2 regions of the Peribacillus sp. TH14 genome follow, and region 1 is predicted to be linked to the other one. Evidence: riboswitches for the same ligand, from Rfam matches in the RefSeq annotation. Region 1 holds a riboswitch; the other holds the start of a gene.
The links. A riboswitch is a leader RNA that binds a small molecule or an ion and turns the genes downstream of it on or off. The one in region 1 is predicted to bind S-adenosylmethionine.
Positions count from the first base shown of each region.

Region 2: linked by a shared signal. The riboswitch ahead of JFU50_RS15355 (2-hydroxyacid dehydrogenase) and the one ahead of JFU50_RS21395 (bifunctional homocysteine S-methyltransferase/methylenetetrahydrofolate reductase) in region 1 are both predicted to bind S-adenosylmethionine.

Region 1 is NZ_JAEKEK010000001.1:4,373,426-4,385,953, forward strand. Features, by position in the region: gene dapF (diaminopimelate epimerase) at 1-646, shown strand, start outside; gene JFU50_RS21380 (DNA ligase D) at 660-2,540, opposite strand; gene ku (non-homologous end joining protein Ku) at 2,657-3,502, shown strand; gene JFU50_RS21390 (MOSC domain-containing protein) at 4,255-4,890, shown strand; SAM riboswitch class I at 5,017-5,115, shown strand; gene JFU50_RS21395 (bifunctional homocysteine S-methyltransferase/methylenetetrahydrofolate reductase) at 5,219-7,066, shown strand; gene metH (methionine synthase) at 7,059-10,508, shown strand; gene JFU50_RS21405 (polysaccharide deacetylase family protein) at 10,665-11,372, shown strand; gene JFU50_RS21410 (dioxygenase family protein) at 11,447-12,217, shown strand.
Region 2 is NZ_JAEKEK010000001.1:3,161,124-3,173,651, reverse strand. Features, by position in the region: gene JFU50_RS15405 (sigma-54 interaction domain-containing protein) at 1-1,033, opposite strand, end outside; gene JFU50_RS15400 (GNAT family N-acetyltransferase) at 1,268-1,795, shown strand; gene JFU50_RS15395 (hypothetical protein) at 2,637-3,164, opposite strand; gene JFU50_RS15390 (thiol-disulfide oxidoreductase DCC family protein) at 3,385-3,777, shown strand; gene JFU50_RS15385 (collagenase) at 4,034-4,828, opposite strand; gene JFU50_RS15380 (YvrJ family protein) at 5,457-5,618, opposite strand; gene JFU50_RS15375 (DUF2922 domain-containing protein) at 5,708-5,926, opposite strand; gene JFU50_RS15370 (DUF1659 domain-containing protein) at 5,970-6,188, opposite strand; gene JFU50_RS15365 (MFS transporter) at 6,378-7,622, opposite strand; gene JFU50_RS15360 (FGGY-family carbohydrate kinase) at 7,612-9,102, opposite strand; gene JFU50_RS15355 (2-hydroxyacid dehydrogenase) at 9,121-10,122, opposite strand; SAM riboswitch class I at 10,266-10,356, opposite strand; gene JFU50_RS15350 (molybdopterin oxidoreductase family protein) at 10,515-12,528, shown strand, end outside.

The DNA.
Region 1 (12,528 bases):
TAAAGGGATTCCAACTTTCAAGGTGGAAATTTCCCCAGTTAGTTTTAAGGTAAAGGACCTTCCGCTTATCGTTGAAAAGGAACAATTGCAAAATGAACCATTGCCGGAGCTACATGATTCCCTTTTATTTTCGGCATTGGCAGTTCCTAATCCGCATTTAATTACTTTGGTCGATAGTGATGTGCTGCAAAGTGAATTGCAGGCAGAACTTTCAATGAAGGTCAATCAGTCGAACGAGCTGTTCCCTGATGGTGTCAATGTCAGTTTTGTGAAAGAGCTGGAGCCAGGTAGTATTTATGTCCGGACATTTGAACGAGGCGTAGGATTCACAAATGCCTGCGGAACAGCGATGTCGGCTTCTAGTCTGATTACATGTTCTGTTGGACTAAACTCATTAGAAAGTGAAATTTCCGTTTATAATAATGGCGGGAAAGTTAAATGTGTTGTGCATTATGATAAAGAAAGCAAAAAATATTCGATTGATTTAATCGGGAACGCAACCTATGAATATAAGGCGTTGATTGAAATTGACTTAAATCAGCCGGAAAAGTTTGAACTACTTGAAAAACATGACTATGACGCGGAAACAAGTCTGTATGCTAAGTTGCAGGCAGAAGTACAAAGCTATTTAAAAACTACGCTATAAAGTACGAGACCAACTATGAGTTGGTCTTTTTTTGTTTGAGAAAGGACAAAACCTCAAGAAAAGCAGGGCCATTATTGACATGTCTGTAATCCTTAAAGGCACACCCCAATCTTTTAATTCTATTTGGTACGGTTTCAATCGTAAAGTCTTTGAGCTGAAGTCTTTCGCCCACTTCTTCCCAATATAATGGTGTAGCAACACCAGCAAACGGATTACCGCGCGGGGAATAAGGGGCAATAATGGTTTTCCCTTCACTATGCTGTACAAAGTCAAGGTAGAGTCGATTTTGCCGATTTTTCTTCAATCGTTCCATTGTAAAATCATCTGGGTAAGAGCTTATTAAGTAATGACCGAGAAAATCGGTGAACATACGTGTTTCTTGATAGGAAAAGATGTCTTCCGGTAGTGGAATATGAATTTGCAGCCCTTTGTTTCCGGAAGTTTTTACAAATGCTTTGATATTTAAAGAATCCATTACCTTCTTTATTTCAAGTGCAGCTTTAATTGCTAAAGAAAAAAATTCAATCGAGGGTGGATCTAAATCCAGGACGATTTCATCAGGTTTTACTTTTCCCGCTTTCTGAAATGGAGTATGAAACTCTAGTGCAAGTTGGTTGCCAAACCACAGCAATGTTTCAATATCATTACACAACATATACTCAATATCCTCATCCCAGAACGTTTTAATAGATGCAGGCGCATAATCTGGTTTGTTTTTTTGGAAAAATTTTTCATTGTCCATAGATCCATGGGGATAACGAATCGTTGTTAGCAGTTTATCCTTTAAAAAGGGTAAGAAAAATGCAGAAACCTCTCGTAAATATTGAAGGTATTCAACTTTTATCACCTGTTTGTCATCGATTATCCAAAGTGGTTTATCCCGGGAAGATATTTGTATTGAATCTGGAAATGTAAATTGGCTGATTACGAATTTTTCCCAAGTACATTCATTGGGGGATGTCTGTAAAAGCCATTGTGAAAACTGAGGTTCACGTAATTCATTTTCCTCGTATACATGTAAAAATTGAACTTCAATACAAATGGACGGATGTATATAAAAGAATTGTTCGTCTTCTTCTGAAGCATTTTGTTTTATCAGTTCGTGTAAGATACTTTTATCATGAGCGCTAAGCCCATTTTTGACACTACCAATTTTCGTGATTTCATTCCCTTTATATACTGCGAGGGAAACATATCCGTTTTCTTTATTCAAAGCTGTGATGAAGCAGGAAACAGCCCTCCAATTTTTCACTTTGATCCAGGAAGTGGAACGTTTTCCTTCTTGCCAAGTACTTTGAATTTCCTTGGCGACTATCCCTTCTCCATCTAAGAGGATGACTTTATTTATTGCCTTATCTAAATCGACATAACTCTCAATCAATTGAATTAAAGCCTTATCATTTGGATTAGGAGGCATAGGCAATTCAAGTATTTCTCCAAGGTTTTTAATCATTTTCCTTCGTTCTGACATTGAATTAGTGGTAAGGTCATTTCCGTTGATCCTAAGCAGGTCAAACACGATAAACCGGCATGGGGTAAAATTAGCTTTTTCAGAAATCAGGGATTGTTTCCGTAGGCGGCCACGCCATTGTACCTCAAAAAAGTCTGCTTTTGCTTCATTTGTGAGCCAGACTAATTCACCATCTAACTGCAGTGGTAGAAAACTTTTAAGATCTAGGTCATTAATAAATGTACTGATTTCTGGGAAAAGGGAAGATAATTCCTTCCCGTTTCGACTCGTAATTTTTACCGTATGGGCATCTATTGTTAAAATGGCACGAAAACCGTCATATTTGACTTCATAACGCCAATCCGTGGATTTCGGGGCTTCGGGGTAATATGTTGGCAGCATCGGTTTCATTTTATTTGTACCTCCGCAATAAGTGATTGACATTATTTTTGCCAAAATAATGAGGTGTTAGAGTTGGCAAATGTTTTTTCGAATTATTTTAGACAAGAGGGAATAATAAGCCTGTACTTCTATTTATAAAAAGTTATGAGGTGATGAATATGCATACCATTTGGAAGGGAAGCATTTCTTTCGGTTTGGTGAACATTCCGATAAAACTTCATGCCGCAACGGAAGATAAGGACATATCCTTGCGAACGTTGCATAAGGAATGCCACTCACCAATTAAATACGAAAAAGTTTGTCCGGTCTGCCAGAAGGAAGTAGGCAAGGAAGACATTGTTCGTGCTTTTGAATATACAAAAGGAAAGTTTGTTGTATTAGAAGACAATGAGCTAGAAGAACTTAAAAAACAAAATGAAGAAAAATCAGTGGAAATCATGGATTTTGTTAAAATTGAAGAAATAGATCCGATATATTTTAACCGTAGTTATTTTATGTCTCCAAATGATGGTGGCATAAAAGCCTATTCCCTATTGCGGCAAGCACTCAAGGAATCGAATAAAGTTGGGTTAGCAAAAATCATCATCCGTTCAAAGGAACAAATGGCGGTTATAAGGGTTGTAGATAACACCTTGTTGATGGAAACGATTCATTATCCAGATGAAGTACGCTCCGCAGCAGATGTTCCGAATATCCCTGCAAATGATACAATTGTAAAAAAAGAAATTGATACGGCAATTTTATTAATAGATCAATTAACGACGACTTTCGATCCGACAAAATACAATGATGATTATCGAACGGCGTTACTTGAGCTGATTGAATCAAAGAAGACAGGACAGAAGACGATTACAGCCAAAACAAAAGAAACAGTGTCCAACAATGTTACCGATTTAATGGAAGCTTTACAAGCATCCATTGATCGAACGAAACCTGATAAACTGGAAGGGAAAAAAACGACGACCCGGAAAAAAGCGGCACCGAAAAAAAAGAAACAAGCGTAAAAAAAGAAGCTGAGTGGAAGACGAACCAATGTCTCTCAGCTTCTTTTTGTTTTTTCAGAAGGGGAACAAAGTGAATACAGTGGTTAAAGAGGTACACATAGCTGAAGAGTTTAAACGGAATACATATTAATAAAGTTTGTGTTTTGTATAGATAATTGGGTTGCCCGTGGAGATATTTGTAGGACTAATCTATGCGGTAGAGGAAGAATGTGAATTAAAACCCTTGGTTTTTTTAGTAAGAAAAACGAAATGGTTCTTTTTGACAGAGAAGAAGCTGAGAATTTAAAAAGAAAAGGTAGTGTTTTAGGCTGATGTGTTTTAATGGAGTGATTCTGAGCAGAGCAAAATATTATTCTGAAGATGATAGTGTCATTCAGTAAGGCGATATATGGCTGATCTTTATTGTAGGGATTGAGTAGTGGATTTGAAGAAGGCAAAAAAATTCGCTCCCTGAAGAGCGACAAAGAGGAAATTAATCGTGAAATCAACATATAGGCGACCAATTTTGTTTTTCGACTATATATTGTGTTCATATTCTACCATATTTAATTCTGAAATAGCAACCAAATTACCGAAACTATAGTACGATTTTTCTGAAAATCAGTAATTTTCCACCATTTCTCCCGGAAGTAGACGTTTTTATCTTCTCTGAAATAGTAAAGTAATTAAAATAGATGCAGAATAAAATGAATTTTTAGTATAATGTATTCATATAAGGATGATATAAAGTAAATAGGATTGGAAGATGTTAATTGGAAAATGGAAAAATCGTGTCCCTTCAAGCCGGAAAGCCTAAACAGGAAATGTTTTCGAATGTTAAGATTTTATCAGCTATGGATAAAAAAACTTTGGATAATGTGACCGTAACAAAATCAGGAATAGTTGGAGACGGAGTAGGGAATCTAAAGTTCCATGGAGGCCCTGACCGTGCATTGTGCATTTATCCTTTTGAGCATTACTCATTTTGGAATGAAAAATTCTCTAAACAGCTTGATATCCCTGCTTTTGGTGAGAATTTAACAGTAGCTGGGATGATGGAAACTCAAACGTATATCGGTGATATCTATCAAATAGGTGGGACAATTGTTCAGATCACCCAAGGACGAATTCCTTGCTCGACTATTTCTCATTTTAACCAAGAACCTAAGTTTTTGACATCAGTGATGAAAACAAGTTTTACTGGTTATTTTGCAAAGGTCATTCAAGAAGGAGTTATTAAAAAACAAGATGAAATTGTTTTATTAGATCGACTTCAAGAAAACATCTCTGTATATTATGCAACTGAAGTGATCCTGCATAATCGAGACGGACAGGATGGAGCTCATGCTCTACTTTCTGTAGATTCGTTAGCGGTGGACTGGAAACAAAGGATATTAAAGAGAGTTTAAACTTTGAAGGATGTATGATCTTAGTAGAAAAGAAAAAAATGACTATCAAACTATTGAAATTGACAGATTATTAATGTAAATTAAATATAAACAAATTTTGAAATGTTAAGAAAACTTTATAAATGGATCTTATCGAGAGAGGTGGAGGGACTGGCCCGAGGAAACCTCAGCAACCAGCTTAGGCAAAGGTGCTAAATCCAGCAAGCAGAGCTTGATAGATGAGGAGAATGTTTCAAAAAACCTTCTTCTTTGAGAAGGTTTTTTTTCTTTTCTCTCATACTCATAGAAAACGACAAAAACAGAATTGTTTTTGAGAGAGGGTGTACATATGGATTTTCGTAAAGAATTGAAAGAAAGAATGCTGGTTGGAGAAGGAGCAATGGGAACATTATTATACTCATATGGAATCGATCAATGTTATGAGGAATTAAACTGCACTAATCCTGATCAAATTGAATCCATTCATCGTGCCTATTTAGAAGCAGGTGCTGATATTCTACAATCGAATACTTACGGAGCCAACTTTAATAAATTGAAAAGGCATGGTCTTGAAGATGAAGTAAGCCGAATTAACCGACAGGGAGTTATCCTTGCTAAAAAAGCTGCAAAAGGCAATGCATTTGTATTTGGTACTATAGGGGCTCAGCGAAGTATCCGTAAATCGGATTTAAGCATGGAAGAAATTAAGCGAGGTTTTCGTGAGCAGCTATATAGTCTGCTTATAGAAAATCCTGATGGGATTCTCCTTGAAACATTTTATGATCTGGAAGAACTTGAAACCGTGTTGCAAATTGCTAAAAAAGAAACGGAATTGCCAATTATTGCAAATGTATCGATGCATGAATTAGGTAATCTTCAAAATGGGATCCATTTAAATGAAGCATTTCAAAAACTCGAGCAATTGGGTGCTGATGTTGTTGGTGTGAATTGCCGTCTAGGTCCACATCATATGATTCGCGCCTTGGAAGAAGTGACTTTGCCAAAGCATGCGGCTATCGCTATCTATCCAAATGCTAGCCTACCGGATTACGTGGATGGAAGACTAGTTTATAAAGCAGTGCCTGAATATTTTGGCTCAAGTGCCCTTGAGCTTCGTGAGCAGGGTGCCACGATAATCGGTGGGTGTTGTGGAACAACACCACTTCATATTCAATCTGTGAAAAATGCGATTGGGAGTTTAGTTCCAGTAGAAGAAAAAATGACGAAAGCACGTGAAATCGAAATAATTGAAGTGAATCATAGAGAACTGGAACTACCCCTGCATGAGCAGGCCAAAACTGAAAGAACGATTCTTGTTGAACTTGATCCGCCGAAAAAATTAGGAATTGAAGGTTTTATGGCTGGTGCGGAGGCATTAAAAAATGCGGGTGTTGATTCGATTACATTAGCTGATAATTCACTTGCTTCGCCGAGGATATCTAATGAGGCGCTGGCCAATTTGTTGAAAAACCAATTAGATGTAAATCCAATGGTGCATATTACGTGCCGTGATAGGAACTTAATTGGCCTTCAATCACATTTAATGGGGCTTCAAACGGTGGGGTTGAACGAGATTCTGATTATCACTGGTGATCCTTCAAAAATAGGGGACTTCCCAGGTGCAACTTCAGTCTATGATTTATCGTCATTTGACTTAATTAGTATGGTAAAACAATTTAATGAAGGTCTTTCCTATTCCGGTCAAAGTCTTGGTCAACGGGCAAATTTTAAAATTGCGGCTGCCTTTAACCCAAATGTGAAATATTTGAATAAGGCCGTTCAGCGGATGGAAAAGAAGATTGCTTGCGGTGCTCAGTCCTTTTTGACCCAACCGATTTATTCAGTCGATCAGATTGAAGAGGTTTATGAAGCGACAAAACATATAGATACTCCGATTTTCGTCGGAATTATGCCGTTAACGAGCACACGAAATGCGGAATTTATCCATAACGAAATACCGGGTATTAAATTACCTGATAATGTAAGGCGGGCTATGGCTTTAGCAGGGGATGACCCGATAAAGTCAAGAATGGAAGGTGTGAATATCGCCAGAGAACTGGTGGACGCCGCAAGAGAAAAATTCAAGGGGATTTATTTAATTACACCATTCCTTCGCTATGAAATGACTGCGGAACTTACAAAATATATTAGAGAAGTCGATAGTAAACATACATCAGAGGTGGCAGTACATGAATAAAAAAGCGATTCAAGAACAGTTAAAGTCTAAGATTCTCCTTCTTGATGGTGCAATGGGAACCATGCTACAAGCTGAGAATTTAACAGCAAAGGACTTTGGGGGAGAACAATTCGAGGGATGTAATGAATATTTATCACTGACGCAACCTGAAATCATCCAAACCATCCATGAAAAATACTTAGCAGCAGGTGCCGATATTATTGAGACAAATACCTTCGGAGCCACGAGCATCGTTCTTGAGGAATACCAAATAAGTACGATTGCTTATAAGCTTAATAAAATTTCAGCTGAACTTGCCGTGAAAGCTTGTGAAAAATATTCAAATGATAAATGGCCAAGATATGTTGCTGGTTCAATGGGACCAACAACAAAAACACTTTCTGTTACAGGAGGAACCACATTTGATATTTTAACCGATTCTTATGAAGAACAGGCACTCGGTCTATTAGACGGTGGTGTGGACCTGTTGTTAGTGGAAACCTGTCAGGATATGCTTAATGTTAAGGCTGCCTTTTCTGGAATAAAAGCGGCCTTTGCTAAAACAGGGAAAGAAGTGCCTGTCATCATTTCGGGGACAATCGAACCGATGGGTACTACCCTAGCCGGTCAGTCCATTGAAGCGTTCTATTTATCAGTTGAACATATGAAGCCTGTGGCTGTTGGTTTGAACTGTGCGACAGGACCAGAGTTCATGATAGACCATATTCGGACGCTTGCAGATATATCAAACAGCGCCATTAGCTGTTATCCGAATGCAGGCCTACCTGATGAAGAAGGTCATTATCATGAATCCCCGACTTCCCTTGCAGAGAAAATGAAGCAATTTGCAGAAAAAGGCTGGGTCAATATCATTGGGGGCTGCTGTGGAACAACACCAGAACATATTAAAGAGCTTTCTAAGGTTCTAGAAGGCGTACAGCCCCGTGAAATGAAGGAATCAGCACATGGTCATGCCGTATCAGGAATTGAGCCACTTATTTATGATGATTCAATGCGTCCCTTGTTCGTCGGTGAGAGAACGAACGTCATCGGATCTCGTAAATTCAAGGAGTTAATTCGTGGGAAGCATTATGAGCCAGCTGCCGAAATTGCTCGTGCTCAGGTGAAGAAAGGCGCCCATGTCATTGATATTTGTCTTGCTGATCCTGATGGTGATGAGTTAGGTGATATGAAGGAATTCGTCGAAGAAGTTGTCAAAAAAGTGAAAGTACCATTAGTCATTGATACTACAGATGAAGCCGTTCTTGAACAGGCTTTAAAGCATTCTCAAGGAAAGTCAATTATTAATTCTATCAACCTTGAAGATGGTGAAGAGCGCTTTGAAAAAATTGTTCCACTCGTTCATCAATACGGTGCTGCCGTTGTGGTAGGAACAATTGACGAGATTGGAATGGCCGTTGATGCTGAACGGAAAATTGAAGTGGCTACCCGCTCTGTGGACTTGCTAGTAAATAAATATGGCCTAAACGAAAGCGACCTCATTTTTGATCCGCTTGTTTTCCCTGTAGGTACGGGAGATGAGCAATATATAGGCTCTGCTTTAGAAACGGTTAAAGGAATTAAGGCAATCAAAGAGAAATTTCCAGAATGCTTAACGATTCTTGGAATTTCAAATGTGTCATTCGGCCTCCCATCACGCGGAAGGGAAATTCTAAATGCCGTTTTCTTATATCACTGTACAAAGGCTGGTCTTGACTACGCAATTGTGAATACGGAAAAACTTGAACGTTTTGCTTTGATACCGGAAGAGGAAGTGAAACTGGCCGAAGCACTCCTGTTTAATACCTCCACAGAAACATTAGCTATCTTCACTGAATTTTATCGTGGAAAAAAAGCGGAGAAGAAAGATAATGGTGTTATCCTTCCGTTAAACGAACGTTTAGGTAACTATATTATTGAGGGAACGAAAGAAGGCTTAATTGAAGATTTAAATAAAGCAATCGAGCGTGGGGACGCTCCATTAGAAATCATCAATGGACCATTGATGGATGGGATGAGTGAAGTGGGTAGGTTATTTAATGATAATCAGCTCATTGTCGCGGAAGTACTTCAAAGTGCCGAGGCGATGAAGGCTGCTGTCTCACATCTTGAACCACTCATGGAAAATGCTGAAGATAGTGCTAAGAAAGGTAAGATCCTTTTAGCGACTGTCAAGGGTGACGTACATGATATTGGTAAAAACCTAGTGGATATCATTCTTTCCAATAATGGCTATGAAGTCATTGACCTTGGAATTAAAGTCGCACCACAACAAATTATTGAAGAGGTCCGAAAACATGAGCCTACTATCATAGGCCTGTCTGGATTACTTGTAAAATCAGCACAGCAAATGGTTTTAACTGCCCAGGATTTAAAACAGGCAGGGATTGATACTCCAATATTAGTGGGGGGAGCAGCATTATCCCGTAAATTCACTGATTTCAAAATTTCACCAGAATATGGCGGTCCTGTTTTATATTCCAAAGATGCTATGGATGGATTAGCTGTCACGAATATTTTACATGATTCCAACAAAAAGGTTGTCTACTTAGAGGAGTTAGTTGCAAAACGGGAAAAATCGAAAGCCAATGCGGCAATTGCAGCAACCATGGAAAAACCAGTTCGCAAGCAAACACCAGCAGCTCCGTTAAGCAATGTCCCGGTTCAAAAACCGCGTGACATCAAAAGACATGTTTTGAAAAATTATCCATTAGATGTCATCCAACCATATATTAATAGGCAAATGTTAATTGGTCATCATTTAGGATTAAAAGGTAAAGTTGCTGAGCTGGTGAAGCAAGGGAATGAAAAAGCAATTCAACTGAATGATTTGGTTGATGAGCTGATTGAATTCTTAAAGGCAGAACCAGACTACGGGTTAAATGCTATTTATCAATTTTTCCCTGCTCAAAGTGATGGAGACCAGTTATTCATTTATAATCCGGATAATCATCAGGAAGTATTGGAAACTTTTGATTTTCCTAGACAAGATACAAGTCCACACCTTTGTTTGGCGGATTTTGCGAAGCCGGTTTCTTCCGGGGAAATGGATTATGTTGGTTTCTTCCTCGTTACAGCTGGTAGAGGTATCAGAAAATGGGCAGAACAACTAAAACTTGAAGGTGATTTCTTGAAAAACCATGCTCTTCAATCACTGGCTCTTGAAACTGCAGAAGGATTTGCAGAAAGAATCCACCAATTGATGAGAGATGACCTGGGTATAAGCGATCCTATAGAAATGTCAATGAAAGAGCGGTTCGCAGCCAAGTATACCGGTCAAAGGTTTTCATTTGGTTATCCAGCTTGTCCAAATCTGGAAGACCAAGAAAAGCTATTCCGTTTGTTACAACCGCAGGATATTGGAGTAGAATTGACTGAAGGATTCATGATGGAACCAGAGGCTTCTGTTTCAGCTATTGTATTTGCTCATCCTGAAGCGCGTTACTTTAATGTCGATCGATAAGCAGTGAGGAGACAGCGGTATTTTTTACCGCTGTCTTATTGCGCATGAAACCCCTGAATTAGTACACCTTAATGGTCAAAAGGAAGGGGATACAACTATATGAGGAGTCTATTCCGACTATATCTTTTCATAATGTGTGCTTTCATTATCTTGGTTATGACAGGTGAACCGCCAGTTCTTGTACACGCAACAATTCCGGAAGAAATAACACCGCTTGTAAAAAGTAAAGAAGATCAGAAAATTGCATATTTGACATTCGATGATGGACCGTCTACGAATACGATGGATATTTTAGATATATTAGATCGATATCATGTTAAAGCTACCTTTTTTGTAAAAGGTAATGAAGAACCTTACGCAAAACAATGCTATAAAGAAATGATTTCCCGGGGTCATGAAATCGCCCTCCATTCCTATACACATGATTATTCTATTGTTTATCGGTCAACGGAAAGTTTTTTTCAAGATCTGAATAGGCTTGAAACCATGCTTGAAAAAGAGTATGGGGTAAAGAGCCGTATTGTACGTATACCGGGTGGTTCAAATAATCATCTTAGACATCAGGTTACAACTAGACCAATCATTAATGGAATCCTTCAACAATTATCAGAAAAAGGTTATATTTACTTTGATTGGAACATCGATTCAACAGATGGCATCAGTCCGTCGATAAGTGAGCAACAAATCATTACCTCTGTGAAAAGAGGATTGAAAGATCAAAAGCATGTTAATATCTTATTACATGATATCAATAGTATGAAAAATACGGTAAAAGCATTGCCGGATATTATAGAAAACCTAAAAAGAGAAGGGTATACCTTTGATACGATTGATGAGACAACTCCTAAAATACAATTTAAATGATGAACTCAGTGTTTATATATAGTAAATTAAGGTATAGGGATAAGAGATTACATGGGAAAGGATATATCGTTTCTATGATGCCATCATTGTTTTTATCACATGGAACACCTCTATTAGCATTGGAAAAGAACAGCTACACTTCTTTTTTAAAGGAATATATGAAAGTTATGAATAAACCAACTGCAATCGTTATCCTGTCAGCACATTGGGAAAGTAAGGAGCAGTTGATTTCAGCAGTCAGTAAACATGAAGTTATTTATGATTTTGCCGGTTTTCCTGAAGAAATATATCAGGTGACATATCCCGCTTCGGGATGTCTAGAGTTATCCGATAAAATATTAACCCTATTGTCAAAAATAGGGGTATTAGGGGAACTAGATGATAGGCGTCCGCTCGATCACGGGGCATGGGGACTTTTGCATATTATGTACCCTGAAGCCGATATCCCTATCGTATCATTGTCTATTAGTCCCGATCTTCCATTTGCGAAGCAATATGAGATCGGCAAAGTATTGGGGGATCTTAAGAAAAGTAATGTCCTTATTATCGGGAGCGGTGGAATTGTCCATAACTTTAACCATATTCAGGAAGATATGCATGTGGCAGAGGGATGGGCAATCAGTTTTGAGGAGTGGGTAGAAGAAAGGATCATGAATTGGGATATGGAGACTTTGGTTAACTATGAGCAAATGGCTCCTTATAGTAAAGATGCTGTACCTACAAAAGAGCATTTTATTCCATTAGTCATCGCCATGGGATCAGGGGATGACAACAAAAAGCCAAAGCTGTTACACCGGACTTTCCAATATGGGAATCTGAGTTTAACAGCTTGGCAGTTTGACTGATTTTAAAGGGTTTTTGGTATGGTAAAATATACCTGGTAATAATCAAAATGCAAAAATACAAAAATCTTTTTTTAGCGAAAAAGGACTTAAATGAGCAATAAAGTCTGTTAAAGGCGTAATATGACGAATTAAGCAGAAAAATAGTTTCAAAAAGGGTGAATAAAGTGTTTTAACCTTTGGATATTTCGACAAAAACATGTTAATATAACATCTGAAAACGTTTTATCCTTTAAAATTTTATTATTCAATAACCAAATTTGTTTATTATATATTATATATTTGGGGAAAATTTAGAAGTAAGAATTTGGGGA
Region 2 (12,528 bases), 1.2 Mb from region 1:
ATTTTTGAATAAAGTGATTTACTATTTCCGGAATATCCGTTTTACGTTCCAGAAGAGAAGGCATTTGAATGGTTACGACATTCAAACGAAAAAATAAATCCGAGCGAATAATTCCTCGCTCTAACGCCTCATCAGGAGAAATATTCATCGCAGCAATGATCTTTACATTAATTTTCTGCTCCTTCGAACCTCCAACACGGCGTACCTCGCCTTCTTGTAATACTCGCAGCAATTTTGCCTGCAGACCAAGGTCGAGGCTATTCAATTCATCAAGAAACAGGGTACCGCCATTTGCCTGTTCAAAAATCCCGAGTCGGTCCATCGCTCCGGTAAAAGCCCCTTTCGTTGTGCCGAACAGTAGCCCCTCCATTAATTCCTTTGGAACAGCCGCACAATTTTGCGCAATGAATGGTTGATTTCGCTGAGCACTTACATTATGTATACTTTGAGCAATAAGTTCTTTTCCTGTCCCTGTAGGTCCATAAATCATGACTGGAGAATGTGTACGAGCCGCTTTTTTTGCTAATGAAATAGCTTCTTGAAAAGCAGGACTACTCCCAATTAAATCACTAAAATGATAGGTAGCTGTCCCTTCAAAGAACTTATTTTTCTTATGGGTCTCGGCCAGCTGGGAACGCAAATCAACAATTTGATCGTACATGCTCATGACCTTAGTAATATCCTTTGCGATTTCTACTGCCCCAATAATTTCACCGTCCTCGTATAGAGGATACGTGCTATTAATAGAAGTTATTTTTTTCTCTTTTAAATTAACATATGTTTGAATGGACTCAATCGTTTCGATGCCTTTTTCCAATGCTACATGCAGCGTACTGGATTCATCAGTCAATGATGGATACAGTTGAAAGATATTTTCTCCTAACACCTGTTCACGATCCAGCCCGTCGATATGAGCCATCATTTTATTATAGAATACGGTATCTCCATCCTTATTAACGATATGGACACCAACATTAATCACATTCAATATCCATTCAAATTGAGTGGAAAACTGATTTACTGAAGATTTCATTTCATCATCTCCGCCCTGTCATTTGATAGAACCACCTGTAAATTATAGCATTTAATGGGAAATATTCATCTACATAATCTGAAAACTCACAATTTAATAATGACCGATAATTTCCATACCGACTAATCGTTATTTCTAGGATTTTCAAGCAGGTTAATAGATAGAACAATAAATACATATAAATAAAGGAATCTCACTCTCAGCAAAGAAAGTATTGATTAAGAGTATAATATAATGTCAGGGGTGAGCGAGATTTCAAAACGAAGCAAAGAAAACGGGTTACAGATTAAACCATGGGAAGATAGGGACCTTGATTTACTTTTTCAACTAAATTCCCCAGAAATGATGGAACATCTCGGAGGTCCAGAGAGTAAAGAACAAATTTTGAAACGCCACAAACGTTATCTTGAGATTGGAAGTAAAGGGTGTATGTTTAGCATCATCCTGTATCCAGAGGAAGAGGCTGTTGGCTCCGTTGGCTACTGGCGAACCGTGTGGAATGATGAAACTGTGTACGAAATTGGGTGGAGTGTCCTCCCTTCATATCAGGGGAAAGGGATTGCGTCCCGTGCAGTGAAGGCTGTAATAGCAAAAGTCAAAGCCGAGCGGAAATACAAGTATATTCACGCATTCCCGTCAATCCATAACCCTGCTTCAAATGCAATTTGTCGCAAGCTTGACTTCAATCTTATTTCCGAATGTGAATTCGAATACCCTCCAGGGAGCTTTATGCGATGCAATAATTGGCGTTTGGAACTTTAACATCCATCAAGGACGGAATAATTAGTGTGTAGGACGAATTATCTCTCTGTAGGTCGAATTATTTTGTGTGTAGGACGGATTATCTCTTGTAGGTCGAATTATTTTGTGTGTAGGACGAATTATCTCTCTGTAGGTCGAATTATTTTGTGTGTAGGACGGATTATCTCTTGTAGGTCGAATTATTTTGTGTGTAGGACGGATTATCTCCCTGTAGGTCGAATTAATTTGTGTGTAGGACGAATTATCTCTCTGTAGGTCGAATTATTTTGTGTGTAGGACGGATTATCTCTCTGTAGGTCGAATTATTTTGTGTGTAGGACGGATTATCTCTCTGTAGGTCGAATTATTTCGTGTGTAGGACGGATTATTCGGTGTATGGGTCGAATTATTTCGTTTTAGGACGAATTATCTCCCTGTAGGACGGATTAAATAGTGTGAAGGACGGATTATCCCCTGTAGGTCGAATTATTTTGTGTGTAGGACGGATTATTCGGTGTATGGGTCGAATTATTTCGTTTTAGGACGGATTATCTCCCTGTAGGACGAATTAAATAGTATGTAGGACGGATTATCTCTCTGTAGGTCGAATTATTTTGTGTGTAGGACGAATTATTTGATTTGTGCGTCGAATTATTCCGTTTTAAGTCGATTTGATCCAATCCACCATCATTCACCATTCACATTAGAGGTTATTGGTCTCATTTTTAATCAAGCAAACAATTCATTCCATGTTTCTTTGCCTGCTTCCTTATCTGCAGAAATCTTTCGTACCTTTTGGTATTTAAATAAGCCCTTTCAAGGTCATTAATGAGTTAATTTAGTTGTTCCTTCAAATAACATTTCATTTCCAAGTATAACTAGCATTATATTCTTCTGGAGTCATTTCTGTTTCTTTGAAAGTAACTGGTTTTTCGTTTGGTAATGTAATAGTCAATTCCGTTTTATCTTCGCTTAATTCTAACGTAAATAATGAAGTTCTATTTTGTTTCTCAACACTATAAAGTACACCAGTAATCTTGTTATCGGTTGGTTCAATTATTTCAAAGTGCCTAATTGGTCCTATGTCATCTTTTGTGATCCTCTGCATTGTAAATGTGCTAATTTCATCTCTTAGAATAACAAGGAACGAACCTTCCGCTACCCAATAGCTATACAAATATTTCCCCAGATACTTCGGTGCATTGTAAGATGGGAGATTACTGGAGGATGTATCTTGCACTTCTGTTTTCTTTTGTATCTGAATCATTTCTTTTTTGATGATTTGTTGTTCGTCGCAAGCAGCAAGGCAACATACAACTAGGAATCTACAGTCATTTTTTGAAAAAGCAAAGGTTCCCCCCCTAAATAGTACTTCAACCCTTTTGATCATTCAGTAAACAAACCCATTATTTGTAATAATATCGACATTTCCTTTTTTTAACTACTAAAAAAGCTATTCCTTAACCTTAATTACTCCTTATTAAAACATGACATAATATAGAAGAGACAGTTAAAACCCCAAGCAATTCCATACTTTTTCGCCTTACCAAAACGGGTAGTGTATGATAGAAGCATGAGTATGATAACGTCGCTCTTTAGGAGGAATGTTCATGAATTCGGTCATTTTATTTGATGGTGAATGCAATTTTTGTGATTCAAGTGTTCAGTTCATTATAAAGCGGGATCCGAAGGGGCTTTTTCATTTTGCTTCGCTTCAAAGTGAAGCTGGACAAGAGTTGCTGAAAAAGTACGATGTTCCTGCAAATATTGATAGTATAGTGCTGATCGAAAAGGATAAGGCTTACTATAAATCGGCTGCAGCTCTGAGGATTTGCCGTCGCTTACAAGGGGCATGGAAAATGTTTTACGGTTTTACCATCGTTCCAAGCTTCATTCGGAACATCGCTTATGACTTTATTGCCAAGAACCGTTACAAATGGTTTGGGAAAAAAGAAGAAAGCTGTATGCTGCCATCCCCAAGTGTTCGAAAGCGGTTTTTATAACGTAAAAAAAGGTAATTCAACTGAATTACCTTTTTCAATGTAACTCCACCTACTTTTAAACGTGGAAATGAATAATGAGCAATCAACTTCTTCATCACCTCTCCCTTTTATAGGCGTTTCTTTCCTTTCTTATTTACCCATTTTAAACTCCCAACACACTTTACAATGTGCTAAAATAAAACAATTATTGCTTTAGTAACTATTGAAATACTGAGTTAAAAAAAGATAAGATACGTAGTCTTTAACATGCAATATTTCAATTGATTAACTTATGAAATTCATTAATTTCTATGTTAGTATGTCTTTTAAAGGATTTTGAAAAGTCTAACTTATAGCTATCATCTATTATTTTTTTTATTATGCTCAAATCATTATCTTCTATTATATATTTGATTCCATAATGTGATTGAGGATATAACTCTGTATGGTTTCTTCTTTGCATTGCCCAATCTTCCCTACTCTTCAACAATTCAAAATTAATTACTTCCTCTAATGGGTCCGTAGTCTCAACCCCATCCATAGTAACTGCAACGTACTCGGCCAATCCCTCATCGAACCACTTCGGAACGGCTGTAATTTTATTTTCACTTAGATATTTAGTCAAATAATAATGTGTATACTCGTGACGTAAATCCCTTCTAAAGAACCATTCATCTGCTTCCCTAACAAGGTTATCGGGTTTAACCAATGCAATTAAATTATAATTTTTATCAAAAAAGGCTCCGATATTTTCTAATTCCGCATACTTTTGTAATTCCTCTAATTCTTCAAATACTATTATATTTATTTTAACATCCATATTAATGGTTCCAAACATACTAGACAATTCTTTATTAAGATTCGTTATCTCATTAATAATTAGATTATTCAATTCATCATTTTCTGAATTGTAAATTTTCACCCCATCTAGCAAATGATATTCTTCCCTTTCTAGTAGTTTTTCCAGATCTAATGTATTATTTCTAGATAAAAAATGATAAACAATTACTAAAGTGCCCAAGACTATTAAACTGATTACAAAACTAATTGCAACGCTTTTAAAAAAATTCATTCAAATGGTTTCCAATTCTTTAAGTTAATAATCCAAATAAAATAATCGTGTTAATTATATTTATTAGAGTTGATTCCATAATTCAAAATAAAGGATGTTCTTGTTGTACACTATAAACTTCTGCCCCTTTACAGCTGGCATTTAAATTTGTCATGGATGAAATAATTATTGTTAGTGCTAAAAATGATGATAGTATTTCTAAAGTAGAATCCTCCTAGGGTGTGTAATCAATTTAATTTTCGAATCAAGCTTCGTTTAATATTTTAAATATTCAGTCTTTGTAAGGCGTGAAAATTATTGAAATACATCTGCCCATATAATCTTTCAAATATGTAATTTGAAAATACTCTTTTTTCATTCTGATTTTTCTGACTTTTTTATACTAACACAACATTTTAATATAATTGTTACATTTTAAAAAAATAATAATATTTTCCCTTTTTAGTAAACAATGTGCAAATAAAACCGATAATATACCGTATATTCTCGTTATTTTTATAAATTAAAATGTTCTCAAGATAATTTTACATATAGTATTTTTACTCGTTAGCTCGATGTGTAGTGGTAAGATCCCTTTTGCAAAAATAAAAAAAGCACTATGAATGATAACATCCATAATGCTCCCTACCTATCCTCTGAACTGACTTTGGAATCCCTCTTGCAAACGACCCGGCAGCTCGACAAGGGTTTCGTTCAATGTATCCAATTTTGTTTCAATCCGATGAAGCAAATAAAGGGTAACAATAATCGGAAATCCGATATCACTGATAAATGGCAGGATTTGATCCACTTTTGTTCACCTCTCTTCTGGTATGGTGAAAAACAGGCTCACCCATTTTCAGGACACGTCCTTCAAAGATGAGCCTGCCTGCTGACAAGTTAGATAAGTTCAACATCCTCGACATTACGCTCGACAAGGCGTGCTCCTTTAATACTGACAAAGTCGCCCGATGATGCAACGAAGGCATTCCCCGCAATCATTTGCTCCATTGCCGATTTGACTGTATTCGCATCAACCGGCTCCTTCGGATTTTCAACGGAAATCGTCGCTGACTTTCCTTCCTCTGTTACGAAAATCATTTCCAATACTCTAGCCATTTTGTATCACCTCCTGTTTTTTCAACCTTTTGCTAAAAGCCGATTAGCCAATCAATGAATTCGTATCCACTCTGGTCACTTCACCCATTGGATAATTCTGCACGCTTGCAATCGCTGTTGCTGCCGAAAACAACTGATCCGCCGTCGCCTCAACCTTGATGTTCGAAAATGACCTACGCTTGAAAACAATAGACCCCTTTTCATTTAATCCCGTCTCAAAATCAATCCTTAACGTACTTGATACTGGAATTTGGTTTGCCATGTCGCTCACCTCCTTTCACACTCTATATAAACTTTTACGAGGTGAAAGTAGCATGGTGGTGAAAGTTTTTTTATTTTCATTTAATGATACGCAGCTGTTATAAATAAAAATAAAGAAGCCACAATCCAATATTGGAATGTAGCTTCTTCCTATTAATAAGAAAAGGTGATTTTAAGTCACCATGTTTCATTATGATGCAAGTGGATCCGTTTCTTTTTTCATTTCATCCTCTTCTGGTAAACGAATGAATTTAACAATCACCGCACTAGCTAGATAAAGGATCGCAAAAATCCATACAACCCCTTCTGCTCCAGCCGAACCGATAAAAGTCATGGCTATAGCAGGTGCAACGAATGAAGACAAACCGGCCGCAAAATTCAAAATAGACATGGCCGCTCCTTTGTCTTCACCTGCAACGGATGGAACCAATGCACCTATAGGTACATAACCAGCTAAACAAGCACCCCATATAAATCCAACAATACTAGTTGCAATGAGGTTTCCATTTGTGATCATTGGTGTGTAATATAATAGAAGGGTAAAAATAGCACAACCGACTCCACCAAACCAGATGATTGTATTTTTCCATCCGAATTTATCTCCAACGAAACCAAAAACCAAATTAAAAATAATGTTTCCTAAGAAGATCGTACCCCATAATTGTAACCAGACAGATGTTTCAATTCCATGTTCAGCCATATGCATGGGTAAGAAAACCGGAAATCCATATGATCCTACACTATTAATAATTCTTACAACACCACCAGCAGCAACTCTTGGATTTGTTTTCAAGATGGTGATGCCCTTTAAGAGCTCATTCACTGCTTCTTTTTTGCTAGATATCTGTTTCTTTTCAAATTTGTCTTTGTTGATGACTATAGCAAAAATCGTACCTAGGCATACCCAGAAAATAGAGGTCCATAATGTGTTGACATAACCTAGGTATTGAATAGCGTAGCTTGAATACCAAGAGCCAAGTACCATCATTCCAGCACAATAAGCTACCCAAAACCAACCGACAGCTGTGCTTAATTTATTTTTAGGTGATCGATAAATGACCCATGTTAAAAAAGAGTAAGCAAATAAAGGATAGCCGAAACCTTTAATAAAATAGGTGATAAGCATAACAGGATAATTCATACTTTCAAAACCAAAAGTGATAAATCCTGCAGTCCCAATAACATAAAACAATAATCCCATAGACATAGACTTCTTTGGTCCAAAAACATCTAAACAAACACCTGAAAACCAAGAAGAAAGAGCTATAGAAATTCCGTATACAGTAAAAATGGCCGCTGACTGCTGAACAGTCAATCCATTGTCAACTAAGAAAGGGCTTAACCAGCCAGCTTCAAGTCCGTCTCCCATCATAAAGAGCATAACACCTAAAAAACCCCAGCTTAAACTTTTAGGTATTCCAATTCTATCTAACATATATATCTCTCTTTTCTATCTTATTTGGATTTAAGCTATATTGGTCTTTGAAAAAGAACTGTTGAGCTTGTTTCCACTCCTCATACTTCCATTCATCGTAACTAGCCTCATTTGTAATCGCTTTGATATCGCCTGATAATACACTGTTTACCCCTAATGTCTTATTGCAGATAACGGCAGATCCGACAACGGATGCCTGATTGAACCCTTGATGAATGCGCACTTCTTTTTGAAGGAGATTAGCTACAAATTTCGTTAACGTTTCACTTTGAAAACCACCTCCACAAGCCCATACATATGGCAAATCGTAAGGAATCACTTCGCATAATTTGTCGAAATGCCATTTGACTGTACAAGCAATTTCCCATAGAGCTGAAGCTACAAAATGAGCACGGGTTAAGTTTTCTTCTAATGGTGTATTAAAAATGAAGCCACCTTTTTTCGTCGCATTTTTCTCATCTGTCAGATACATGCCTAACGTTGATACACAATCAATCGTCGTAAGCTTACTCATTTCCTCTTCCATTAGTTGATAACTCTCATTTGGGTAGAAAATATTTTTTAATTTCTGATAATTAAGCCCAGTTATTCCTGGGTTTGTTTCTAACAGCCATTGATTTTTATTCGTATGGGCATTTGTCCATGCTCTTCGTTTAGAATCCACACTATATTCATCAGTAATATGGCAAATAGGGGTGGTCGTTCCAGATACGATGATGACATCACCTTTTTCGGCAAACGTGCTTGCGATAGCCAGCTGTGTATCACCGCCTCCTACTACGATTAAAACCTTTTCGTCCAATCCCAGCATCTGAGCCATATTCGGTGTAATTTCACCAAGGATCGAACCAGACGATTTTAATTCGGGTAACAAGTCTACCGATATCCCGAATTGTTCACACAACTCCTCTGACCATTCTTGTTTCTGAACATCATATAGCAGTGTTTCGGTCGCTTGTGATGGCTCATAGACGAGCACGTCACTTAATTTATAGGCAACCCACTCACTGATGCTTGTAAAGTATTTAATTTTATCCCATAATTGCGGCTGCCTCTTTTGCAGGGCGACCAGCTTTAAAGCTGAAAACAATGCAGAGGGTAATCTACCTGCCCTTTCATAAATAAAAGGTTGATTTGAAAACTCCTTTTCCCATTCGCGGCCTCTATTATCAATATTAGGTAACCCGATAAACGAGTGCCCATCCTGATCCTGCAAAACAATTCCTTGCCGTTGACTAGTGGACGTTATTGCCTTGATTGAAATGTGCTGAGCTTTAGCCATCGCCTTTTTTGCTAATTGAATAAGCTGTTTCCAAAGTAATTCAGGTGAAAAGTATCGACTATCAGGATAAAGAGGTTCAATTTCATATTGTATATCCTCTCTCTCAATAGAGACGACTTCACCTGTTGTCTCAACGATAGCCACTCTTGCATTTCCAGTACCGATATCAAATACTAAATAACCTTCTTTTATAGCCATTTTTTTCACTCTTCTTTCTTATGACTTAACTTCTAGATTTTTTCTGTTATATAGAGTTGGAATCTGAAGAGTATGTTGTGTTGTCCACTTTGTTAACGCTTGGTTCATTATTGAGACGTGATGATCCTCAACCTCATAACTTGCGCCGGCAAGATGAGGAGTAGCTAATACATTGGGCAATTTAATTAATTCATAGTCACTTTGTTCAGGCGGCTCTTGATAAAACACATCTAATATCGCCCCCCTAATCTTTTGTGCTTTTAATACTTGTACAAGCGCATCTCTTTCAACCACGACAGCCCTTGACATATTTACAAAGATTGCCTCTTCTTTCATCAGTCCCAAAAAGTGTTCATTGATCATCCCGATCGTTTCCTCTGTTCTAGGGAGGTGTATGGATACCACATCACTTGTCGAAAAAACGTCTTCTAAAGAAGCCCGAACATGATTAGGATTATCACTCTCTACATAAGGGTCATAGTATTTTATCGAACATTGAAAACTTTCAAGAACCGCTGCAATTCGCTGGCCCACGGCCCCAAACCCCACCATTCCAATTGTTTTCCCAAAAATTTCATTTCCTTTAAACTTTAAATAGGCTTGGAGATAGTCTTCATTCCATTTTTCCTCCTTCAACCATTGATTGGAAGGAATGGTATGCCTTAAAAATGTAAGGAGATTACCGACAAATAATTCTGCAACAGCCTGAGCATTACGTGCTGGAGTGAAAAAGACGGGAAGTCCCCTTTTTGTTGCACCTTCCACATCAACATTAGAAGGCATGCCACGACACACACCCACAAATCTCAATTCAGGTACTTCAGCGAATACTTTTTCTGTTACTTGATCTAACTCAGTAATTAACCCCTCCGCCTTAGACTCTTTTAATAAAGAGATCAACTCTACTTCGTTATAGGCCCTTCCATTTTCCTTCCAAGGTTGATAGGTAGCCTTTCCAAATAACTCATTTAATTCCTTGATGCCCGCTTCGTTATATGGTGCTGTTACTAGAATGTTCATTTTTACATCTCTCTCCTTTTGTGTAACGACTTTACATGTCAGTAACTCACTTCTTAAAAATAAAAAAATCTCTTCCCGCTAAGACGGAAAGAGATAATTACTTCATAATATCGTTCTCACAACAATAAAATAAAAGGCCACTCTTTCTATCTTTCAAGCTTCGCTTGCTGGAATTGGCACAATAATGTTGCCGAGGCTTCAAAGGGCCAGTCCCTCCACCTCTCTTGATAGAAATTTTACAATATTATATTGGTTTAACTATTTTTTCAATTAATAGAATATACCAAATATAATGAATTTCAAAACGGAAGTCAATATTTATTTGAACTTTCTAAATATTCTCTCCGTATGATATAATCTATGAATCATTTTTTTCATGAAAGGATACTGACATGCAATCATATAAAGATATAGAAAATGGTGTAGTCCTTTCAGTCTGTTCTCTTGATTGCCCAGACCAATGTGGTTTACTTGTACACAAAGAGGATGGAAAAATCAAGAAAATTAGTGGTGACCCAAATCATCCAGTGACGAAAGGGAATATTTGCAACAAGGTTCGGAATATGGGTGAACGGATTTATGATAGCAAGAGAATTAAGACACCTTTAAAACGCGTGGGAAAAAAAGGTGAGGGGAATTTCGCCATTATTAGTTGGGAAGAAGCGATCGATACGATCACAAATCATTGGAAAAATCTTATTTCAGAGGAAGGGGCACAAACCATTCTTCCTTACAGTTTCTATGGGAATATGGGGAAACTCGCTGCAGAAGGAATGGATCGCCGTTTTTTTAACCGCCTCGGATCAAGTCAACTTGACCGGACCATCTGTTCAGTTGCTGGCTCAACAGGCTACCGCTACACAATGGGGGGGAGCTACGGTACAGACCCAGAAGAGATGACCGAAACTAAGTTATTCATCTTTTGGGGAATCAATGCTGTAAGTACAAATATGCATCAAGTAACAATCGCACAAAAAGCAAAAAAATCAGGAGCTAAAGTCATTGTTATTGACGTTCATAAAAATCAAACCGGACGAATGGCCGATTGGTTCATTCCCATTCTCCCAGGGACTGATGGTGCACTAGCATTAGGAATCATGCATATACTCTATAAAGAAAAGCTAGTGGATCGATCGTTTTTAGAGGAATATACGATTGGCTATGAAGAGCTAGAAGATCATCTTGAGCAATATCAGCCACACATGGTTTCTGACATAACAGGCGTTCCCGTAGAAGACATATACAAATTAGCTAGGATGTATGGGGCGATTTCCCCTTCAATGATTCGGATTGGAAATGGTCTTCAGCATCATGATAATGGCGGGATGAGCACTCGGACGATTGCCTGTTTACCTGCTTTAACAGGACAGTGGCTAGTAAAAGGGGGAGGTGCAGTTAAATCCAATTCAGGATTTCTCTCCTTTAATACCGCAGCTTTACAACGTCCTGATCTCAAAAAAACTAAAACACGTACAATTAATATGAATCAAATAGGGAAAGCATTGCTTGAACCGGACAACCCCATTCGCTCATTGTATGTCTATGGAAGTAACCCGGCTCTTGTTGCACCAGAGGCAAATAGAGTAAGAGAGGGTCTAGCCCGGGAAGATTTATTCACTGTCGTCCATGACTTGTTTATAACGGAGACAGCGAAGTTTGCAGACATTGTATTACCATCTACATCTGCCTTTGAAAATACAGATTTTTATACATCATACTGGCATAATTATATCCACTTACATGAGCCTATCATCGCACCCTATGGAGAAAGTAAATCGAACACAGCGGTATTCAGGCTACTTGCAAAAGCCATGGAATTTGACGAACAAACTCTTAAGGATGACGATGAAGAATTAATGAAACAAGCTCTAAACGATTTATCCAATCCTTATTTATCGGATATAACCTATGAGAAACTAAAAAATGAACGCTACATCAAAGCAAGTAAATTGACCGATTTGTTAAAGAATTTACAAACACCTAGTGGGAAAATCGAATTATATTCCAAAGTTATGGAAGAAGATGGATATCCAGCCCTTCCTACGTATATTCCATTAGTAGAAGAGCAGGATTACCCTCTCCAATTCATACCTGGACCGAACCATAACTTTTTAAACTCTACCTTTTCCAATAATGACAAACACATCACACTTGAAAAAGCACCTAAAATATTTATGAATCAAAAGGATGCAGATAATCGAGGAATAGAAGATGGTACAACTGTCCGTATCTGGAATGATCGTGGAGAATGCGAGCTAGTGGTTTCTGTAGGCGAACAGGTCCTTCCAGGCGTCGTAGTCAGTCAAGGTCTCTGGTCAGACATGCCTGGTAAAAAACAACTCGTTAATGCCTTGACTCCAGATCGTATTGCCGATATGGGCGGCGGAGCTACATTCTTTTCAGGGC